3 regions of the Actinomadura kijaniata genome follow, and region 1 is predicted to be linked to each of the others. Evidence: riboswitches for the same ligand, from Rfam matches in the RefSeq annotation. Region 1 holds a riboswitch; each other region holds the start of a gene.
The links. A riboswitch is a leader RNA that binds a small molecule or an ion and turns the genes downstream of it on or off. The one in region 1 is predicted to bind thiamine pyrophosphate.

Region 1 (6,014 bases):
CGGCGATCACCCCCCGCACGGCGCCAGGCCGGGACCCCCTCGCGAACGAAAGTCAACAAAGGATCTATCCAGCCACGGACTGATTACTCCTCACGCGCACGTTTCGTCCGTCACACCCTCGGGACACCACTCTTTTCCACGGAGACACGAGTGGTCTTCCCCCATGATCACGGCGAGGGGCCGATTCCGGTGACCGCATCCGGCCGCCCGATCCGGCCGCCGCCTTATGGCACCGCCCCAAACCCCGGAACGCCGCAGGTCAAAACCGGGTCACGCCGGGTCGGCCCGCTTCAGCACCAGGCGCATGCAGGTGCCCGGCCCCGGCTCCGGGCTTTCGGCGGCGTCGCCGGGCGGTCGCCAGCCGAGCGGCCCGGCGCCGATCCGCTGGTGCTCCGGAACGCCCGAGTACGGCCGCCCGCCCATGACCGGGGCCTGCGGCCGTTCGCCGGGGACCCGCCGGGGGGCCGGCGGCGCGGACCGGCGCGCGGCCGGATGCGCGGAGATCGTCCCGCCCTGCGCCTCGGTCAGCCGCCGGACGATGTACAGGCCGAGGCCGATGCCGCCGAACCGCCGCCGGTCCCCGGCCTCGCCCTGCACGAACCGCTCGAAGATCCGCTCATGGTCGCCGGGCGCGATCCCGATCCCCTCGTCCTCGACGGTGACGAGCAGGTCGTCGCCCTCCGCCCAGGCCCGCACCCGGACCGTCCCGCCGTCCGGGGAGTACTTGAAGGCGTTCTCCAGCAGCTGCCCCAGCACGATGTCGGTGGCCATCGCGTCGCCGCGCGCCTCCGGCAGGTCCGGCGCGACGTCCAGCTCGACCCGGTGCAGCGGCGACAGCGACTCGAAGCCCGCCACGACGCCCGCCAGCACCCGCGCCAGGTCGAACGCCTCGATCGTCACCGGCAGCTCGTCGGCGCCGGCCCGCGACCCCAGCAGCAGGTGCTCGACCAGGCGACCCAGGGAGCGGGCGCGCTCGGCGATGGTGGCGACGGCGGAGCGGCGCGCGTCGTCGGCGAGCTCGTCCCAGCGGTTGACCAGGGTGGCGGCGAACCCCTGCACGACCGTGATCGGGGTGCGCAGCTCGTGGCTGGTGGTGGCCAGGAACAGGTCCTTGGCCTCCTCCAGGGCCTTGGCCTCCGACACGTCGCGGAAGTCGACCACCAGCTCGCCGGTCTCGGGGATCTCGGCGGTCAGCACGTTCAGCCAGCGGCCGGACGGCAGCGGGAACGTCGACTCCCGGCCCGGCTCGGGGGTCGGGAACGGCGGCTCGCGCCCGATCGCCTCCGCCGACGGGATCCCGGTGAGGGTGTGCGCGGCGGGGTTCCACTGGCGGACGGTCCCGTCGGGGCCGAGCACCGCGATGCCGTCGGCGGAGGCGTCGATGACGGCGCGTTCGTGGGCGCGCTGCCGGACGACCTCGGCGTAGGCGACGGCGTTGCCGACCGCGACCCCGGCGTGCCCGGCGAGCAGTTCCAGCAGCTCCAGCTCGGTGTGGCCGACCTTGCGCCCGCAGAACAGGGCGTACAGGGCGCCGTAGGGCTCGTTCTGCACGTAGCTCAGGCTCAGCGCGATGGTGTGCAGCCCCGGCAGCTCCGACCAGATCAGGTCGCCGAGCCGCTGCTCGCCGCTGGCCAGCTTGACGCTGCGGCCCGAGCGCAGCAGCTCCCCGACCAGGCTGTCGCGCAGGTCGGCGGTGCTGCCGCGCAGGTGGGCGGGCAGGCCGTGCATGCTGACCAGCCGCAGCCGCCGGCCGTCCTCGATCCGCACGAAGCCGCCCGCGTCCGCGCCGGTCAGCTCGATCAGCGCGGTGGTGATGCGGTCCAGCACCTCGGCCAGGTCCAGCTCGGTGCCGAGGTCGGCGACGACGTGGTTGAGGCGGCGGACCAGGCGGGCGCGCTCGGCCATGTGGTGCGCGGCGACCTCGTCCTCCTCGACCGGGTGGTACACCCCGACCCAGCCGAGCTGCTCGCCGGTGGCGTCCCGCAGCAGGCTGGTGTCGATCCGCACGTCGATCAGCCGCCCGTCGCGGTGGAACCGGCGGGTGGCGATGGAGATCTGGCCGCCGCCGTCGCCCCGCGTGAGCAGGCGCTCCTGCACGGCGTTGTGCTCGGCCTTCAGCTCGTCGGGGACGATCGGCGGGACGCGGCCCAGCATCTCCCCGGCGGTCCAGCCGAACATCCGCTCGGCCGCCGGGTTCCACACCGTGACGCGGTAGCGGTTGTCGACGGCCACGATCGCGTCGGCCGCGCTGTCGAGGACGGCGCGGGCGATCGAGTCGTGGGCGAGGTCGTGCACGACTGCCATCGTGCCACCGGATGGTGGGGCGGCGCCGGGCAACGGCCACCGAAAGGTTCTTGCGACCTTCCGGTCACCTCCGGAGGAACGCCACTTCACGGGTGACGGCCGCCGCCGGGCCCGGTCAGGACGACCGGCGCGCCAGCCGGCCGGCCAGCAGCGCCGCGAGCCCGGCCACCAGGAACGACAGCAGCGACGCGCTCATCCACGACTGCGGGGTGAACCCGACCGTGCCCTGGAGGTCCTTCCAGAACGCGGCCCACCAGCCCACCGCGCCGGGGTAGATCATCTGGTAGGTGACGAACCCGGCCAGCCAGGCGACGATCATGCTCCAGCGGGACGGCGCGTCGCGGTCGGTGTTCCAGCCGCGCCGCCCGCCGCCGAGGAAGAAGTCGGCGGCCAGCACTCCCAGCATGGGAACGAACACCGAACCGATCAGTGACAGGAAACTGGCGTAGTCGCCGATGTCCAGCAGCAGCGCCAGCCCGGTGATCAGCACGCCGAGGGTGACGGTCAGCACCCGCCGGTCGGCCCTGGGCACGAGGTTCTGGATGGAGACGGCGGTGGAGTAGACGTTGGCGAACGACTGGTCGGCCTCCCGCAGCACGAACACCGCGAAGAACACCACGCCCAGTGCCACGTGCAGGAACGGGTCGAACACCTTGCCCGAGTCGCCCGCGACCAGCGCCAGCGCCAGCAGCCCCAGGATGTAGGCGAAGATCTGCGTGACGGAGTAGCCGATCGCCGCCGCGCCGAACGCGCCCCGGGCGCTGCGCGCGTGCCGCGTGTAGTCGGCCGCGACCGGCACCCACGAGATCGAGACGGCCAGCGCCGCGTCCGCGCCGATCCAGAACCCGCCCCACGAGCCTTGCGTCAGGTCGGGCAGCGGCTCCCGGAGCAGCTGCACGTAGAAGTAGACCAGCGCGACGAGCACGGCGGCGGTGACGTACCGCCGCAGCAGCCGCACCGACCCCAGCGGCCAGATCGTCAGCGCGGTGGTGAGCACCCCGGCCGCGATCACGTACACCTCGCGGGGCAGCCCGTCGTACAGGGCCCGCGCCGCGTCGGCGATGACGATCAGCTCGAACGTCCCCCAGCCGATGAGCTGGGCGATGTTGAGCACGGTCGGGACGTAGGACAGCCGCGCGCCGAACAGCCCGCGCAGCAGCACCATCGCGGGCTTGCCGGTGATCGCGCCGGGCGCGGCGGCCAGGCCGAGCATGAGCCCGCCGACGGCCGTTCCGACGATCATCGCGACGATCCCGGCGACGATCGACATCGTCGGCCGGCCGTTCTCGTCCGGGGCGAGCAGCGTGTACGCCCCGGAGAAGGCGAACAGGCTCACCCCGAGGTTGGCCCAGAACGCCCCCTGGTCCCAGAACCCGAGCACCCTGGGCGCGGGTTCGTCGAGGGTGAGGGGGGCCTCGGCGGGCTGAGGGCGTTCTTCGACGGCGGACGTCACGGGGTCACACTCCCTACGCCGGCATTACCCGGACAGGTTCAGGCGGTCGGTGACGCCTCCGGTCACCCTCTCAGCCCGGCTGACCCGAGCTCCCGCGTTGTTTCGGTCGGTCGGAAATCGTACCCTCACCGCCGAGCCACCCGATACCCCTGGTGAACCCGCCTATGCTCCGGAAATGAGGGCACGAGCACTGATCTTGGCGGTGGGCGCGGGAGTGCTGCCGCTCACCGGCTGCGGCGACGGCGACCCCGCCCGCGCAGGGGCGCGGCCCCGGTCCGGTGGCCTGTACCGGCCGCACGAACGACGGGCAGGCCGTGGCGCCCAGCGGCCGGATCGACTCGATTTCCCCGGACGACCGGGCCGACTTCGTGCGCGGGGACTTCACGGTCACGGTCGGCGGACGGCAGGTCCTGAAGGGGAACCGCCTCGGCCCCGGCTGCCGACCGGCCGGGATCCGCCGGTCAGGCGACGTACGGCGGGCCGTCCTGGGTGGGGCCCGCCTCCATGGGGCGGCCGTTCTCGGCCCAGCGCTTCATGCCGCCGTCCACGTTCCGGGCGACCCAGCCCGCCTGGTTGAGCGCGACCGTGACCTGCGCCGACCGCATCCCGGACCGGCAGATCACGAAGATCTCGCGGTCGCGCGGGATCTCGGCGGCGCGGTCGCTCAGCTCCCCCATCGGGATGTGCACGGCCTCGGGCGCGTGGCCCGCCTCCCACTCGTCGTCCTCACGGACGTCCAGCAGGTACGCGTCCTGCGGAACCTCGGCCGCGTCCACCGCCGGTACGTCGTCCCCGAAAAACATCACACCTCCATGGAACCGTGTGGAGCGCCCCTGCGTCGAATTCCGCATGCGGTATCGGACGCTCCTTTTCGCCACGTCCAGTCTGGCCATGATCCTGCCACTGGCGGGATGCGGCTCCCAGCAGGCCACGAACAACCGACCCGCTGACAAGCCCCCCGCCACCTCGGTCGTCCCCACGCCACCGGCGGGGGACTCCCTCACCGTCGAGGTCAAGGCGTCGCCCGAGGCGCCCGCGAAGACCTGGAAGCTGACCTGCGATCCGCCGGGCGGCGACCATCCGAAGGCCAGGGAGGCGTGCGCGGCGCTCGCCAAGGCCAAGGACCCCTTCGCGCCTCCGCCCAAGGACCGGATCTGCACGAAGATCTACGGCGGCCCTGAGGTCGCCACGGTCAGGGGCACCTGGCAGGGCAGGCCGGTCGACGCCAAGTTCACCCGCACCGACGGTTGCGAGTTGCACCGTTGGAGCAGCGTGGGTCCGCTGTTCGGCGACGTCCCCAAGGTCCGCTGAGCCCGCGTTCCGACCGGCCCGCCGTCCCCGACCCCACAGGTCCGCCGACGCGGACGAGCCCTCCCCGTTCCGGCTCGACCGCGGGAAAAAGGCCCCGGCCGCCCGGCCGGGGCCGTTCCCTTGTCCGGGGACGTGCGAGACCATCGATCGAGTCGATCTTCCGTCAAGGCTTCGCGACGAAGAAACCCACAGGCTTGTGGAAAGCTGTGGACAGTCCTGTGGACAACTTCGCGACCCTCGGGAACTTCGCGACATTCACCCTGGCTATCCGGTCACCAGAGGACAAAAACCCTAGGGATTACCGTCTCCGGCTCCACGCATCCTGTGGATAACTTCCGTGTAACAAGGCGCCCAAAGTCCTCCCATCCACGGCCGTCCCCGCTAGACGGCGTTTCCGGTCACTCGCCGCGAGCGGGAACGGGCGGCCCGGCCCGGGGCCGGGAGACGCCCGCGCGTCCGGTGTGTCCCAGGTCACGGGGAACCCATACCCCCTAGGGGTTGCAATCCCGGCCCTGATGAGTACTATCGAGGTCATGAGATACCCCCTAGGGGTACTTGAGAGGGAGGTTCGGGATGAGCGTTGACACCACCTACACCGTCGCCGGAATGACCTGCGGCCACTGCGTCGGCTCCGTCAGGCAGGAGGTCGGCCAGATCGCCGGGGTGACCGCCGTGGACGTGGACCTGGCGACCGGCAAGGTGACCGTGACCAGCGACGGCCCGCTCGACGACGCCCGGGTGCGGGACGCCGTCGAGGAGGCCGGCTACGAGGTGAAGGTGTGACATGAACGTCGCGACCAAGCTGGGGGCGTTCGCCCTGGGCCTGGCCGCCGTCTTCGGAGGCGCCGTCGGGGTCGGGCAGATCACCGGCCCCGTCGGCGCGACCGCCGAGACCGGCGGACACGGCCACCAGGCGGGTGGCGCCCGGAACGCAACGCAGAGCGGC
Region 2 (6,014 bases), on a different contig from region 1:
GGTGGCCGGGACCTCCCGCCAGCGCAGCCACACCAGCATCGCGGCGGCCGCGACGTCCTCGGCGGAGGCCGCGCCGTCCCGGTTCACGATGCGGATCCAGGCGGACCCGCAGCGCCGGGACCGCCACAGCTCGGCGGTGGCGACCCGGTGGCTGGTCTCGGGGTCGCCGGTGTTGCGGTCGATGTCCCGGGTCTCCAGCCGGCGGCCGCTGTCGGCGCAGCGGGTCGTGACGGGGCTCTGGCCCACGCAGCGGTCGCCCCGGCAGGAGCCGCCCCCGGAGGACCCGCCGCCGTCCCCGCCGCAGCCGGTCAGGACCGCGGCGAGGGCCCCGGCGGCCAGGAACGGCGACGCGACCCCGAACGGCGGCGTGTGCTGCATGGCGTCCCCCTGGAGGCGTTCGGGGACCAGTGCACCCCGGCCGCGCCCCCCGGGAACAGTCACCCGGAGGGTGCGGTTGGGTGGCGGCCCCGTCCGCAACCGGTCACACCGTCAGCGCACGGGCGTCTCGGTGGCTCCTTCGGCGACGGCCTCGGGGGCCGGGTCGTCGACCGGGGCGTCGACCGGGGCCGGGCGGCGGGGGCGGCTGCGGGACACCGCGACGCCCGCCAGGCACAGCATGCCGCCGGCCAGGGTCAGCCATCCGGGGACCTCGGCCAGCAGCGCCCACGACATCAGCACCACCAGCGCCGGCGCGGCGTAGGTGGTGGCGCCCATGTTGCCCGCCGAGGTGCGGGCCAGCGCGTACGCCCAGGTCGTGAACGCCAGTGCGGTCGGGAAGACACCGAGGTAGACCATGTTGCCGATCGCGGCGGGCGAGGCGTCGCCGAGCTGGTCGACCAGCTGCCCGGCGAACGGCAGGCACGCCACCGCGCCGATCACGCAGCCCCAGGTGGTGGCCTGCAACGCCGAGGCGTGCCGCAGCGCGGGCTTCTGGCTCACCACGCCCGCCGCGTAGGTGACGGCGGCGACCAGGCACAGCACGACCCCCAGCAGCGAGGCGCGTCCCTCGCCCGACATCGACAGCCCCACGACCGCCGCCCCGGCGAACGACACCGCCATCCCGGCCATCAGCCGCGGCGGGAAGCCCTCCTTCAGCAGCCAGCCGCCCAGCAGCGCGATGAGGATCGGGCCGATGTTGACCACCAGCGCCGCCGTGCCCGCGTCCACCAGCTGCTCGCCCCAGTTGAGGGCGATCATGTAGAGGCCGAACCACAGCACGCCGGAGGCGACGATGCCGGGCCAGGCGGCGCGGGGCGGCAGGCCCTCGCGCCGCACCAGGCAGATCACGCCGAGGGCCAGCGCCCCGGTGAGCATCCGGCCCAGCGCCAGCGCGCCGGCGCCGAACTCAGTCCCGGCACTGCGGATCGCGACGAACGCCGACGCCCACAGCACCACCGTCACCGACGCCGCGGCCACCGCGCGCCGATCTGCTCTCTGTCCCATGCATCGCACCCTAGGTCTGGTTTATTTCGGTGGACACCGAACGGTGCGCACCGGTTGCGCCTAGTTTCGTGCGACCGGAACCTTCAGGTCCAGCGACTAAATCTGGACCCGACCGTTAAGCGGTCCTTCAATCAGGTGGCGATGCCCTCGAACGGCGACGACGCCTGCGCGTACCGCCGCCGGGGGATGCGCCCGGCCAGCCGCGCCAGCCGCCCGCCCTCCACGGCGTGCCGCATCGCGGCGGCCATCCGCGCCGGATGCCGAGCGCGCGTCACGGCGGTGGCCAGCAGCACCGCGTCGCAGCCCAGCTCCATGGCCAGGGCGGCGTCGCTGGCGGTGCCGAGGCCCGCGTCCAGGACCACCGGGACGTTCGCGCGCTCCACGATCAGCTCGATGTTGTGCGGGTTGCGGATGCCGAGGCCCGAGCCGATGGGGGAGCCCAGCGGCATGACGGCGGCGCAGCCGACCTGCTCCAGACGGCGCGCCAGCACCGGGTCGTCATTGGTGTAGGGCAGCACGGTGAAGCCGTCGGCCACCAGCTGCTCGGCGGCGTCGACCAGCTCGATCGGGTCGGGCAGCAGCGTGTGCTCGTCGGCGATCACCTCCAGCTTCACCCAGTCGGTGCCGAGCGCCTCGCGGGCCAGCTTGGCGGTCAGCACCGCCTCGCCCGCGGTGAAGCACCCGGCGGTGTTGGGCAGCACGGCGATGTCGCACTCGCGCAGCACGTCCAGCACCGAGCCGCGCGCCGCCGGGTCCACCCGGCGCATCGCCACGGTCGTCAGCTCCGTGCCGGAGGCGACCAGCGCCTCCTTCAGCACGTGCATGCTCGGCGCGCCACCGGTCCCCATGATCAGCCGGGAGCCGAACTCCCGCCCCGCGATGACCAGCGCGTCGGTCCCGTTCCTGTCGTCGCCCATGCCTCAGCCTCCCTGCACCGCGGTCAGCACTTCCAGCCGATCCGCGTCCCGCAACGTCGTGGCCGCCCAGTCGGCGCGCCGCACGACCTCGTCGTTCACCGCCGCGGCGACCCCGGACCCGGCCGCGGTGACCGTGGCGACCGCGTCGGCCACGGTGGTTCCCTCGGGCAGCTCGCGCGGCTGCCCGTTCACGATGACCTGCACGTTTTCAGACCCTCTGTTCGAAACGGTCGGGGGTGAAGGGGCGGCCCACCTCGGGCACCGCGCCGTCCAGCAGCGCCGCCGCCAGGACGTCGGCGCTGACCGGGGTGAGCAGCACGCCGTTGCGGAAGTGCCCGGTGCCCAGCACCAGGCCCGGCAGCGCGGTCGGCCCCATCACCGGGGCGTTGTCCGGGGAGCCGGGCCGCAGCCCGGCCGACACCTCGACGAACTCCAGCTCGGTGACGCCGGGCACCAGCTCGCGGGCGTCGCGCAGCAGCTCCCACAGGCCCCCGGCGGTGACGCGGGTGTCGAACCCCAGCTCCTCCTGGGTCGCGCCCACCACCAGCTCGCCGTCGCCGCGCGGCACCAGGTAGATCGGGAAGCCCCGGACCAGGCCCCGGGTGGAGCGCCGCAGGAACGGCACCGGCGCGCGCAGCCGGATCACCTGCCCCTTGACCGGCCGCACCGGCGGCACCAGGCCCGGCGGCAGCCCCTCCAGGTCGCCCGACCACGGCCCGGCCGCCAGCAGCGTCCGGTCGGCGCGCAGCACCGTCCCGTCGTCGAGGCGGACGCCCGCGGCGGTGTCGCGTTCCACGACGATCCCGGCCGCGCGCCGCCGCACCAGCGTGACGCCCGACCTCTCGGCCGCCGCCAGCAGCGCGGGCGCCAGCTTCCGGGGGTCGATCGAGCCGTCCTGGGGGACCAGCAGCCCGCCCCGGACGCCCGGCGCGAGCATCGGCTCCTGCCTGCGGCACTCGCGGCCGTTCAGCGCCTCGCTGGGGATGCCCAGCGACTCCTGGAAGCGCCGCAGGTCCTCCAGGGACGCCAGGTCGTCGGCGTCGAAGGCGACCTGGAGCAGGCCGTCGGCGCGGTACCCGGTGTCGTGCCCGGTCAGCTCCTCCAGCTCGGCCACGAACGACGGGTAGCGCTCCCGCGAGGCCAGCCCCAGCCGCAGCAGCGGCTCCTCGCCGTAGGTGAGCTCGCTGACGGGGGTGAGCATCCCCGCCGCGACGTTCGAGGCCCCGCTGGCGGGGGCCGGGTCGACCAGGGTGACGGCCGCGCCCCGGGCGGCGGCCCGCCACGCGGTGGCCAGCCCGACCACCCCGGCGCCGATGATCACAACGTCCATGCGCGCTCCCTTCGCCGGCATGATCCGGATCAGGTCCTGGCGGTCGGCGGCACGCTCAGCCGCCCTCTCAGCCCGGCGATGCCCGGACTCCCGCGCTTTGTCGGTTTCCACCCTACGACCCCCGGCCGTGCTCCGGTGCCGCCCGCCTGCGCCGCACGGCGGCCGAGTAGGGTTCGGCCCCATGGACAGGGTGATCGTCGCAGGCGGCGGGCTGGCCGGGGTGCGCGCCGTGGAGGCCCTGCGGGGCAAGGGTTTCGAGGGCGCGCTGACGCTCGTGTCGGCCGAGCGGCACCGGCCGTACGACCGGCCTCCGCTGTCGAAGGCGGTGCTCGCCGGCGACAGCGACGACACCACCGTGGACACCGACTGGGCCGCGCTGGACGTGGAGCTGCTGCTCGGCGACCGCGCCACCGGCCTCACCCTCGCCGCCGCGGGCGGGGGCGGCGTCCTCGCCACCACGGCCGGCGAGCTGCCGTTCGACGGCCTGGTCATCGCGACCGGCGCCGCCCCGGTCACCCTGCCCGGCGACGGCCGCCAGCACGTGGTCCGCACCATCGACGACTCCCTGGCGCTGCGCGAGCGCCTGGTGGAGGGCGCCCGCGTCGTGATCGTCGGCGCGGGCTGGATCGGCGCGGAGGTCGCCACCACCGCCGCGCGCAAGGGCTGCGCCGTCACGGTCGTGGAGGCCGCCGACACGCCCCTGGCGCACGCGCTCGGCCCCGAGGTCGGCGCGCTGACCGCCCCCTGGTACGCCGAGGCGGGCGTCGGGCTGCGCACCGGCGTCAAGGTCGCCTCGGTCGGGGACGGGCACCTGCTCCTGGCCGACGGCGGCCGGATCGACGCCGACGAGATCGTGGTCGGCGTCGGCGTGCGCCCCGAGGTCGCCTGGCTGGAGGGCTCCGGCCTGGACGTCGAGCGCGGCGTGGTCGTCGACGCCTCCCTGCGCGCCCACGCCGGCGGCGCCGCCCGCCCCGACGTCGTGGCCGTCGGCGACGTGGCCGCCTGGTGGTCGGAGCGCTACCGCCGCCGCCTGCTGGTCGAGCACTGGGACACCGCCCTCAACGCCCCCGAGGTCGCCGCCGCGACCCTCCTCGGCCAGGACGCCGCCTACGACGCCGCCCCCTACTTCTGGTCCGAGCAGTTCGGCCGCATGGTCCAGTACGCGGGCTTCCACGCCGCCTCCGAGCGGATGGTGCGCCGGGGCGACCCGGCGGACCGCGGATGGGCCGTGGCGTGGCTGACCGGCGACCGCCTCGACGCGATCCTGACCGTGGACCGGCCCCGCGACCTCGTCCAGGCCAGGCGCCTGATCGCCGCCGGGACGCCGGTGGACCCCGGCGCGCTGGCCGATCCGGACGTCCCGGTGCGCCAGGCGGCGCGGAGCTGAGGGTTTGACTTTCGGCGGGACGTGGTAGCAAGGGGGCGTGACCCAGACGCACACGACCGTTGAGAACGCGCTCGACCCCCGCACCGACACCCTGGTCGGGGAGTGGCTGACCCTCCCGGAGGCGACCGAGCGCCTCGGCATCAAGATCAACCGCCTGAAGCAGCTCATCAGCGAGCGCAAGCTGCTGGCGGTCCGGCGCGACGGGGTGCTCGTCGTGCCCGCGGCGTTCATCCACGACGGCCAGGTCATCAAGGGCCTGCCGGGAACGCTGACGCTGCTGTCGGACGCGGGCTACGGCGAGGTCGAGACGCTGCGCTGGCTGTTCACCGCCGACGACACGCTGCCCGGCACGCCCGTGCAGGCGCTCAGCGAGAACCGGGGCACCGAGGTGCGCCGCCGCGCCCAGGCCCTGGCCTTCTGAGCCTCCACCCGTTCGACCGCTGAACTGACGGGGCCACGGGCCACGGGGTTCGCCCCGTGGCCCGTGGCCCCACGCCCCGGAAAGGAACACCACCCCCAGTGTCCAGGCACCTGCTCTCCGACCGCGCCGTCTCCCTGCGGGCCCGGCTCAGCCGCGCCCGCCTCTACCTGTGCACGGACGCCCGGGAGCGGCAGGGGGACCTGCCGGAGTTCCTGGACGCCGTGCTGGCGGGCGGCGTCGACATCGTCCAGCTCCGCCAGAAGGGGCTGGAGGCGCGGCGGGAGCTGGAGTACCTGAAGGTGTTCCGGGAGGCGTGCGAGCGGCACGGGGCGCTGCTGGCGGTCAACGACCGCGCCGACGTCGCCTGCGCCGCGCACGCCGACGTGCTGCACCTCGGCCAGGACGACCTGCCGGTGCCGCTGGCCCGCCAGATCGCCGGCGAGGACATCCTGATCGGCCGGTCCACCCACTCCGACGAGCAGGCCTCGGCCGCCGCCGCCGAGCCGGGCGTGGACT
Region 3 (6,014 bases), on a different contig from region 1:
GAAGTGGACGTACAGGCCGCCGGGGCTGAGCCCGGCGTGCTCGGCGATGTCGCGGGTCGTGGTCGCGTGGTAGCCCTTGGCCGCGAACGCCAGCACGCCCGCCACCATCAGCCGCCGCGCGGTCTCCGTCTCGACCACGCCCGCCCAGGCGGCCTCCAGCTCGCGCGCCTCCCGCTCGTTGGACGCCCAGCGGTGCGGCGTCCCGGCCGGACGGCGTGCCATCGTCCCTCCCCGTGAAAAGGCGGTGTGCGGGCCCCGCACCCGCACACCGCCAGCATAGTGAGTGAGCGCTTGCTCACCTACTCGGCCGGGGCGACCGGGAGGTAGACGCGCCCGCCGGCCTCGCGGAACTCGGAGGACTTCTCCTTCATGCCCTCCTCGGCGAACCGCCGCACATCCTGCGTGATCTTCATCGAGCAGAAGTGCGGCCCGCACATGGAGCAGAAGTGCGCGGTCTTGGCCGGGGCGGCCGGGAGCGTCTCGTCGTGGAACGAGCGCGCGGTGTCGGGGTCCAGCGACAGGTTGAACTGGTCCTCCCACCGGAACTCGAACCGCGCGTCCGACAGCGCGTCGTCCCACGCCTGCGCGCCCGGGTGCCCCTTGGCCAGGTCGGCGGCGTGCGCGGCGATCTTGTAGGCGATCACGCCGGCCTTCACGTCGTCCCGGTCGGGCAGCCCCAGGTGCTCCTTGGGCGTGACGTAGCACAGCATCGCGGTGCCGTACCAGCCGATCATCGCCGCGCCGATCGCGGAGGTGATGTGGTCGTAGCCGGGCGCGATGTCGGTGGTCAGCGGGCCCAGGGTGTAGAACGGGGCCTCGGCGCACCACTCCTGCTGGAGCTCGACGTTCTCCTTGATCTTGTGCATCGGGACGTGCCCGGGGCCCTCGTTCATGACCTGGTTGTCGAACTCGGCCGCGATCCGGGTCAGCTCGCCCTGGGTGCGCAGCTCGGCGAACTGGGCCTCGTCGTTGGCGTCGTGGATGGAGCCGGGCCGCAGTCCGTCGCCCAGCGACCAGGTGATGTCGTAGGCCGCGAAGATCTCGCACAGCTCGCGGAAGTGGGTGTAGAGGAAGTTCTCCTCGTGGTGCGCCAGGCACCACGCCGCCATGATCGACCCGCCGCGCGACACGATCCCGGTCTTGCGGCGCGCGGTCAGCGGCACGTACCGCAGCAGCACGCCCGCGTGGACGGTCATGTAGTCCACGCCCTGCTCGGCCTGCTCGATGACGGTGTCCCGGAAGACCTCGTAGGTGAGGTCGGCGGGGTTGCCGCCCACCTTCTCCACCGCCTGGTACAGCGGGACGGTGCCGACCGGGACGGGGGAGTTGCGCAGGATCCACTCGCGGGTGGTGTGGATGTCGCGGCCGGTGGACAGGTCCATGATGGTGTCGGCGCCCCAGCGGGTCGCCCACGTCATCTTCTCGACCTCGTCCTCGATGGAGGACGCCACGGCGGAGTTGCCGATGTTGGCGTTCACCTTCACCAGGAAGTTCTTCCCGATGATCATCGGTTCGATCTCGGGGTGGTTGACGTTGGCGGGCAGCACCGCGCGCCCGGCCGCCAGCTCGGCCCGCACGAACTCCGGCTCCACGCCCTCGCGCAGCGCCACGAACTCCATCTCCGGGGTGATCTCCCCGCGCCGCGCGTACGCGCGTTGCGTGACCGCCCCTCCGGCCGCCCGCCGCGGCCGCCGGGACGGGAAGCCCGCCCGGTCGCGCAGCGGGTCACCGGAACGGCGCCCGTCGTCCTCGGGCCGCGCCGGGCGCCCGTCGTACTCGGCGGTGTCGCCGCGCTCGGCGATCCAGGCCGCCCGCAGCGCGGGCAGCCCGCGCCGCACGTCCGCCTCGTGGTCGGGGTCGGTGTACGGCCCGGAGGTGTCGTAGAGCACGACGGTGTCGCCGTTGGTGAGCGGGACCTCCCGCATCGGGACCCTCAGGTCGGGACGCGACCCCTGGAGGTAGGTCTTACGGGCGTGCGAAACCACGGTGTCGTTCGTCATGACGACTCGATCTCTCCCTACGCCGGCATTACCCGGTCAGGTTCCAGCGGTCAGCGGCCGTCCCAGCCGCAATCTCAGCCCGGTTCGCCGGGCACCCGCGATCTGTCGCCGACGACGTTAACGCGTTCCACCCCCATTGCCGCAACCCGGCCCCGTGAGGTATGGACGAACGCACCGACGACCACCGCGACACACCGCCCCACACCCTGAACAGCCCCAAGCCGCACCGCAGGACAGGGGAGGTCGTTGCGGCGGGGTTTCAGGGGGTGAGCCAGTCGCGGATCAGGGTGGCGGTCTCCTCGGGGCGGTCCAGGTAGAGCATGTGGCCGGCGTCGAGTTCGGCGGCCGCGAAGTCCGCGACGGCCGCGCGGCAGGCGGTGACGTACGCGGGCCGCACGACCCCCGCGCGGGTGGCGACCACCAGGAGGGTGGGCACCTCGCGCGGGGGAGTGGCGGCGGGCCGGGCCATCTCCGAGAACGCCGTCACCACGGCGGCGCGCTCGTACCGCCACCGCCACCGGCCGTCGGCGCCCTGCTCCAGGTGGTCGGCGACCTCGGCGTCCACCGCCTCCGGCGCGGCCTCGGCCCAGCCCCTGGCGCGCTCGGCGCGGGCCTCGGCGGGGTCGGCGAACGAGAGGTCCCGCAGGTACCGGCCCGCGCTCCGGCGCGCGTGCGCCGGATCCAGGCCGATGCCCGGGTCGAGCAGCACCAGGCGGCGCACGCGTTCGGGCGCGGCGCGGGCCAGGTGCACGGCGATCATCCCGCCGTAGGAGTGGCCGACCAGGTCGAACCGCTCCTCCGGGAGCGCCGCGAGGAGGTCGGCGACGTGGGTGTCCACGTCCCACGGCGCGTCGTGGGGGGAACGCCCGTGCCCGCGCAGGTCGGGCGCCAGGACGCGGAAGCCGTCCAGGTGCCGTTCGGCCAGCCGCCGCCAGCGGGCCCCGTGGCCGCCGATCCCGTGCAACGCGACCAGCGGCCGCCCCGCGCCGTGGAAATTCACGTGCAGACCCGTCATGCCGGAATCCTATGATCGCGCCATGCGCGCGGAGGAGACACCGGTCCGGGCCCGGATCGCCGAGCTGACCGACGACATCACGGCACGGCCCGGCCGCGTCCGGGACGAGCCCCCGGGGGAGCTGCTCTACCACGCGGTCCGGGGCGTCCGCGCGGCGGAGGCGGCCGATCCCGGGGCGCTGGCCCGGGAGCTGGCGGCCACGGGCGATCCGGTGCTGCGGGGCGAGGCGCTGCGGATCGTCCGCGAGGCCCTGCACGACGCCGCGCTGACCCCGGCCCGCGCGCGGGGCCTGCTGGTGGGGCTCACCGAGGTCGACGACACCGCGACCGGGGACGTGCTGCGCGAGCTCGCCGAGCCGTGGGCCGCGTTGGAGCCGCTGACACGCGACCGGCTGGCCCGCTTCCTGGGAACGGGCCACGCCGAGGCCGCGCTCGGGACGGCGGCGCGGCACGGGCACGCCGACCTGCTCCGCGAGGTCGCCGCCGACCCCGGGCGCGCCCCGGCGCTGCGCCGCCGGGCGCTGGAGCTGCTCGGCGGACTGGCCCGCCGCGAGGACGTCCCCGCGCTGGTGGGCATCGCCGCCGCCGACCCGCTGCTGCTGGCCGGTCCCGCCGTGCGCTGCCTGCGCGGGATGCACCGGCGCGGCCACTTCCCGGCCCCGGCCGACGTGCCGGGGATCGCCGCGCTGGCCCTCGCCGACCACACCGTGCCCGCCGGCGAGGTCGCCACGGTGCTGTTCACGTGCCGCGCCGAGCTGCTCCGCACGCTCACCGACGGCGACGGGGACTGGCCGAGGCGGCTCGAACTGCTCACCGCGCTGGCCGCCCAGGGCACCGGTGACCTTCCCGTCGGCGACGCCGTCACCCGCGCGCTGCGCACCGCCCGGGACCCGGAGCCGTTCCTGCGCGCCCTGCGCGCCCTGCGGCACGTCCCCGCAGAGGAGGACGTGCTGGAGGCGCTGCCGCGTTCGCCCGGGGCGGCGCTCGACGCGCTGGAGGCCATCGGCGGGGAACGGACGGCGGAGGTCCTGCGCGCCGGGCTGGGCGTGGACGGCGGGCATCCGGTCCTCGCCCACCTGCGGCCGGTCCGCCACCGGGCGCTGGAGGTGCTGTGGCATCTCACCGAGGACCCCGGACGGCGCCGGTCGATCCTGGTCCGCCTCAACCCCCGCGACCTGCCCCGCCGGATCGCCGCCGACCTCGGCGGCCCCGACGAGCGCGAACTCGCCGTCCTGCGCACCGGCCTGGCCGCGGAACGGCCGGAGGACGCCCTGTGCCGGCTGGCGCGCAACGGGGGCCGCGCCACCCTCCCCGCCATCGCCGACCTGCTGCTGCGCGTGGTCTCCGACCTGGCCGCCGCGTGGACCATCGGCGCGCAGCCCCACGAACCGGACGTGCCGCAGGAGGTCCGCGACGCGATCCGCGGCCTCGGAACCCGGCTGCACGAACGCGGCGCGATCCGCCCCCGCTGCCTGCTGGACGCCGCGAACGCGACCGACGCCGGTCACGCGCTCCTCGCGGACCTGGCACTGGACCTGCTGGAACGCCCCGACGTCAGCGCCGCCGAACAGGTCGTCCTGCTGCGGCTGCTCCAGGACGTCCCGGGCGCCCGTGCCCGCGCCCGCGTCCACCCCCTGCTCCGCCACCGGGACCGGCACGTCCGCAAGCACGCGATCGACCTGCTGGCGCGGACCGGCGGCGCGGACGCGCTGTCGGCGAGCCTGATCCCGCTCACCGCCGCCCCCGACGTCCAGACCGTGCGGCAGGCGGTGTCGGCGCTGGGCGGCGCGCGGGCCGCCTGGGCGGCCGAGGCGGTCGCGGCGTGCCTCGACCACCCCAACATGAACGTCAAGAAGACCGCCGCCACCGCCCTCCACCGGGCCGGGGCCCCGGCGGCGGTGCCGAAACTGCTGTACTGGCTCGGCGCGCACGACAACCCCGGCCTGCGGGAGTCGATCGTCGAGGCGCTGCGGAGCGTCCTCGGCGGGGCATGGCGGGCCACCGTCATCGCGGCGGCGGAGCGGGCCGGGGACCACCGCACCCGCACGCTGCTGCTCCAGGCCCTTCCCGAGCCGGAGAAGCAGCCCCCGCCCCCGGACCCCGACGTCGAGGCGCTGACCACGCTCGGCTGGGACGCCGGGCCCGGACGTCGGCTGGCGCTCCGCGACGACCTCGACCCGAAGGCGCTGAAGGACCTGCGGCCGATGCTGGAACGCTGGCTGGACCTGGCCGCCGACGGGCGTCACCTGCGCGGCCCGGCCCTGCGGTTCGCGCTGCGCCTGTGCCCCGCCCCCTGGTCGGACGGCGAGGTGCGGAGCTTCGCGCGCTCGGCGCCGACGCTGGTGGCGGGCCTGACCGAGGTCGCCGGGGAGGACCGCGACCGCCTGGTGGCCGCGCTGGAGGAGGCGCTTCCCCGGCTCCCCGAGGCCCGGAGGGCCGAGATCGCCGAACGCGTCCGCGCGCTGCCCCCGGGCGCCGTGGACGGCCGGGGCCTGCTGGTCCTGCTGCGCCGCGCCGGGGCCTTCCTCACGCGTGCCGACCTGGACCGGGCGCTGGCCGCCGCGCCGTTGCCGACCCTGGAGGAGGTGCTGCGCGAGGCGTTCGGGATCGCCCCGCCGGGGGACCCGCACGACCTCCGGGAGGCCGGCAGGTCATCCGCCGTCGGCCCCGCCCCCGGCTCAGGGGAACGACCGGACACCGGCGAGCGCTGGCGCGCCGCGCTCCGCGAGGCCGTCACCTCGCCGGCCCGCCTGCGGCGGTTCCGGGTCGCCGACCACCCCGCCGGCTCGCGGGACCGGCTGGACGCGCTGGTCCGCGTGTTCCCGGAGGCGGGCGCCGACGTCCGCGCCGCCCTGCTGGACTGGATGACCGGGCTGCAGCCGATCGACGCGCCGCCCTGGACGATCGCCGAGGAGGCCCGTAGCGCGCCGGACCACCGCGAACCCGACCCCCGGGACCTGGACCAGCCCCGCTCGGCCGCGCAACGCGAACGCCTGCTGG

Region 2: it holds a riboswitch for thiamine pyrophosphate, as region 1 does, so the genes downstream of both, thiO (glycine oxidase ThiO) here and HNR61_RS09695 (purine-cytosine permease family protein) in region 1, are expected to answer to the same signal.
Region 3: it holds a riboswitch for thiamine pyrophosphate, as region 1 does, so the genes downstream of both, thiC (phosphomethylpyrimidine synthase ThiC) here and HNR61_RS09695 (purine-cytosine permease family protein) in region 1, are expected to answer to the same signal.

What each region holds. Positions count from the first base shown of each region.
Region 1 covers NZ_JACJIA010000002.1:526,435-532,448, forward strand. Annotated here, with positions in the region: gene HNR61_RS09690 (sensor histidine kinase) at 271-2,304, opposite strand; gene HNR61_RS09695 (purine-cytosine permease family protein) at 2,420-3,757, opposite strand; TPP riboswitch at 3,752-3,863, opposite strand; gene HNR61_RS09700 (rhodanese-like domain-containing protein) at 4,219-4,560, opposite strand; gene HNR61_RS09705 (SSI family serine proteinase inhibitor) at 4,649-5,068, shown strand; gene HNR61_RS09710 (heavy-metal-associated domain-containing protein) at 5,642-5,851, shown strand; gene HNR61_RS09715 (DUF8832 domain-containing protein) at 5,853-6,014, shown strand, end outside.
Region 2 covers NZ_JACJIA010000007.1:56,141-62,154, forward strand. Annotated here, with positions in the region: gene HNR61_RS25435 (DUF2690 domain-containing protein) at 1-378, opposite strand, end outside; gene HNR61_RS49390 (DMT family transporter) at 490-1,443, opposite strand; gene HNR61_RS25445 (thiazole synthase) at 1,575-2,360, opposite strand; gene thiS (sulfur carrier protein ThiS) at 2,364-2,564, opposite strand; gene thiO (glycine oxidase ThiO) at 2,569-3,690, opposite strand; TPP riboswitch at 3,680-3,794, opposite strand; gene HNR61_RS25460 (NAD(P)/FAD-dependent oxidoreductase) at 3,872-5,077, shown strand; gene HNR61_RS25465 (Rv2175c family DNA-binding protein) at 5,115-5,498, shown strand; gene thiE (thiamine phosphate synthase) at 5,597-6,014, shown strand, end outside.
Region 3 covers NZ_JACJIA010000005.1:450,782-456,795, forward strand. Annotated here, with positions in the region: gene HNR61_RS21895 (TetR/AcrR family transcriptional regulator) at 1-222, opposite strand, end outside; gene thiC (phosphomethylpyrimidine synthase ThiC) at 300-2,000, opposite strand; TPP riboswitch at 1,996-2,109, opposite strand; gene HNR61_RS21905 (alpha/beta fold hydrolase) at 2,260-3,015, opposite strand; gene HNR61_RS49305 (HEAT repeat domain-containing protein) at 3,038-6,014, shown strand, end outside.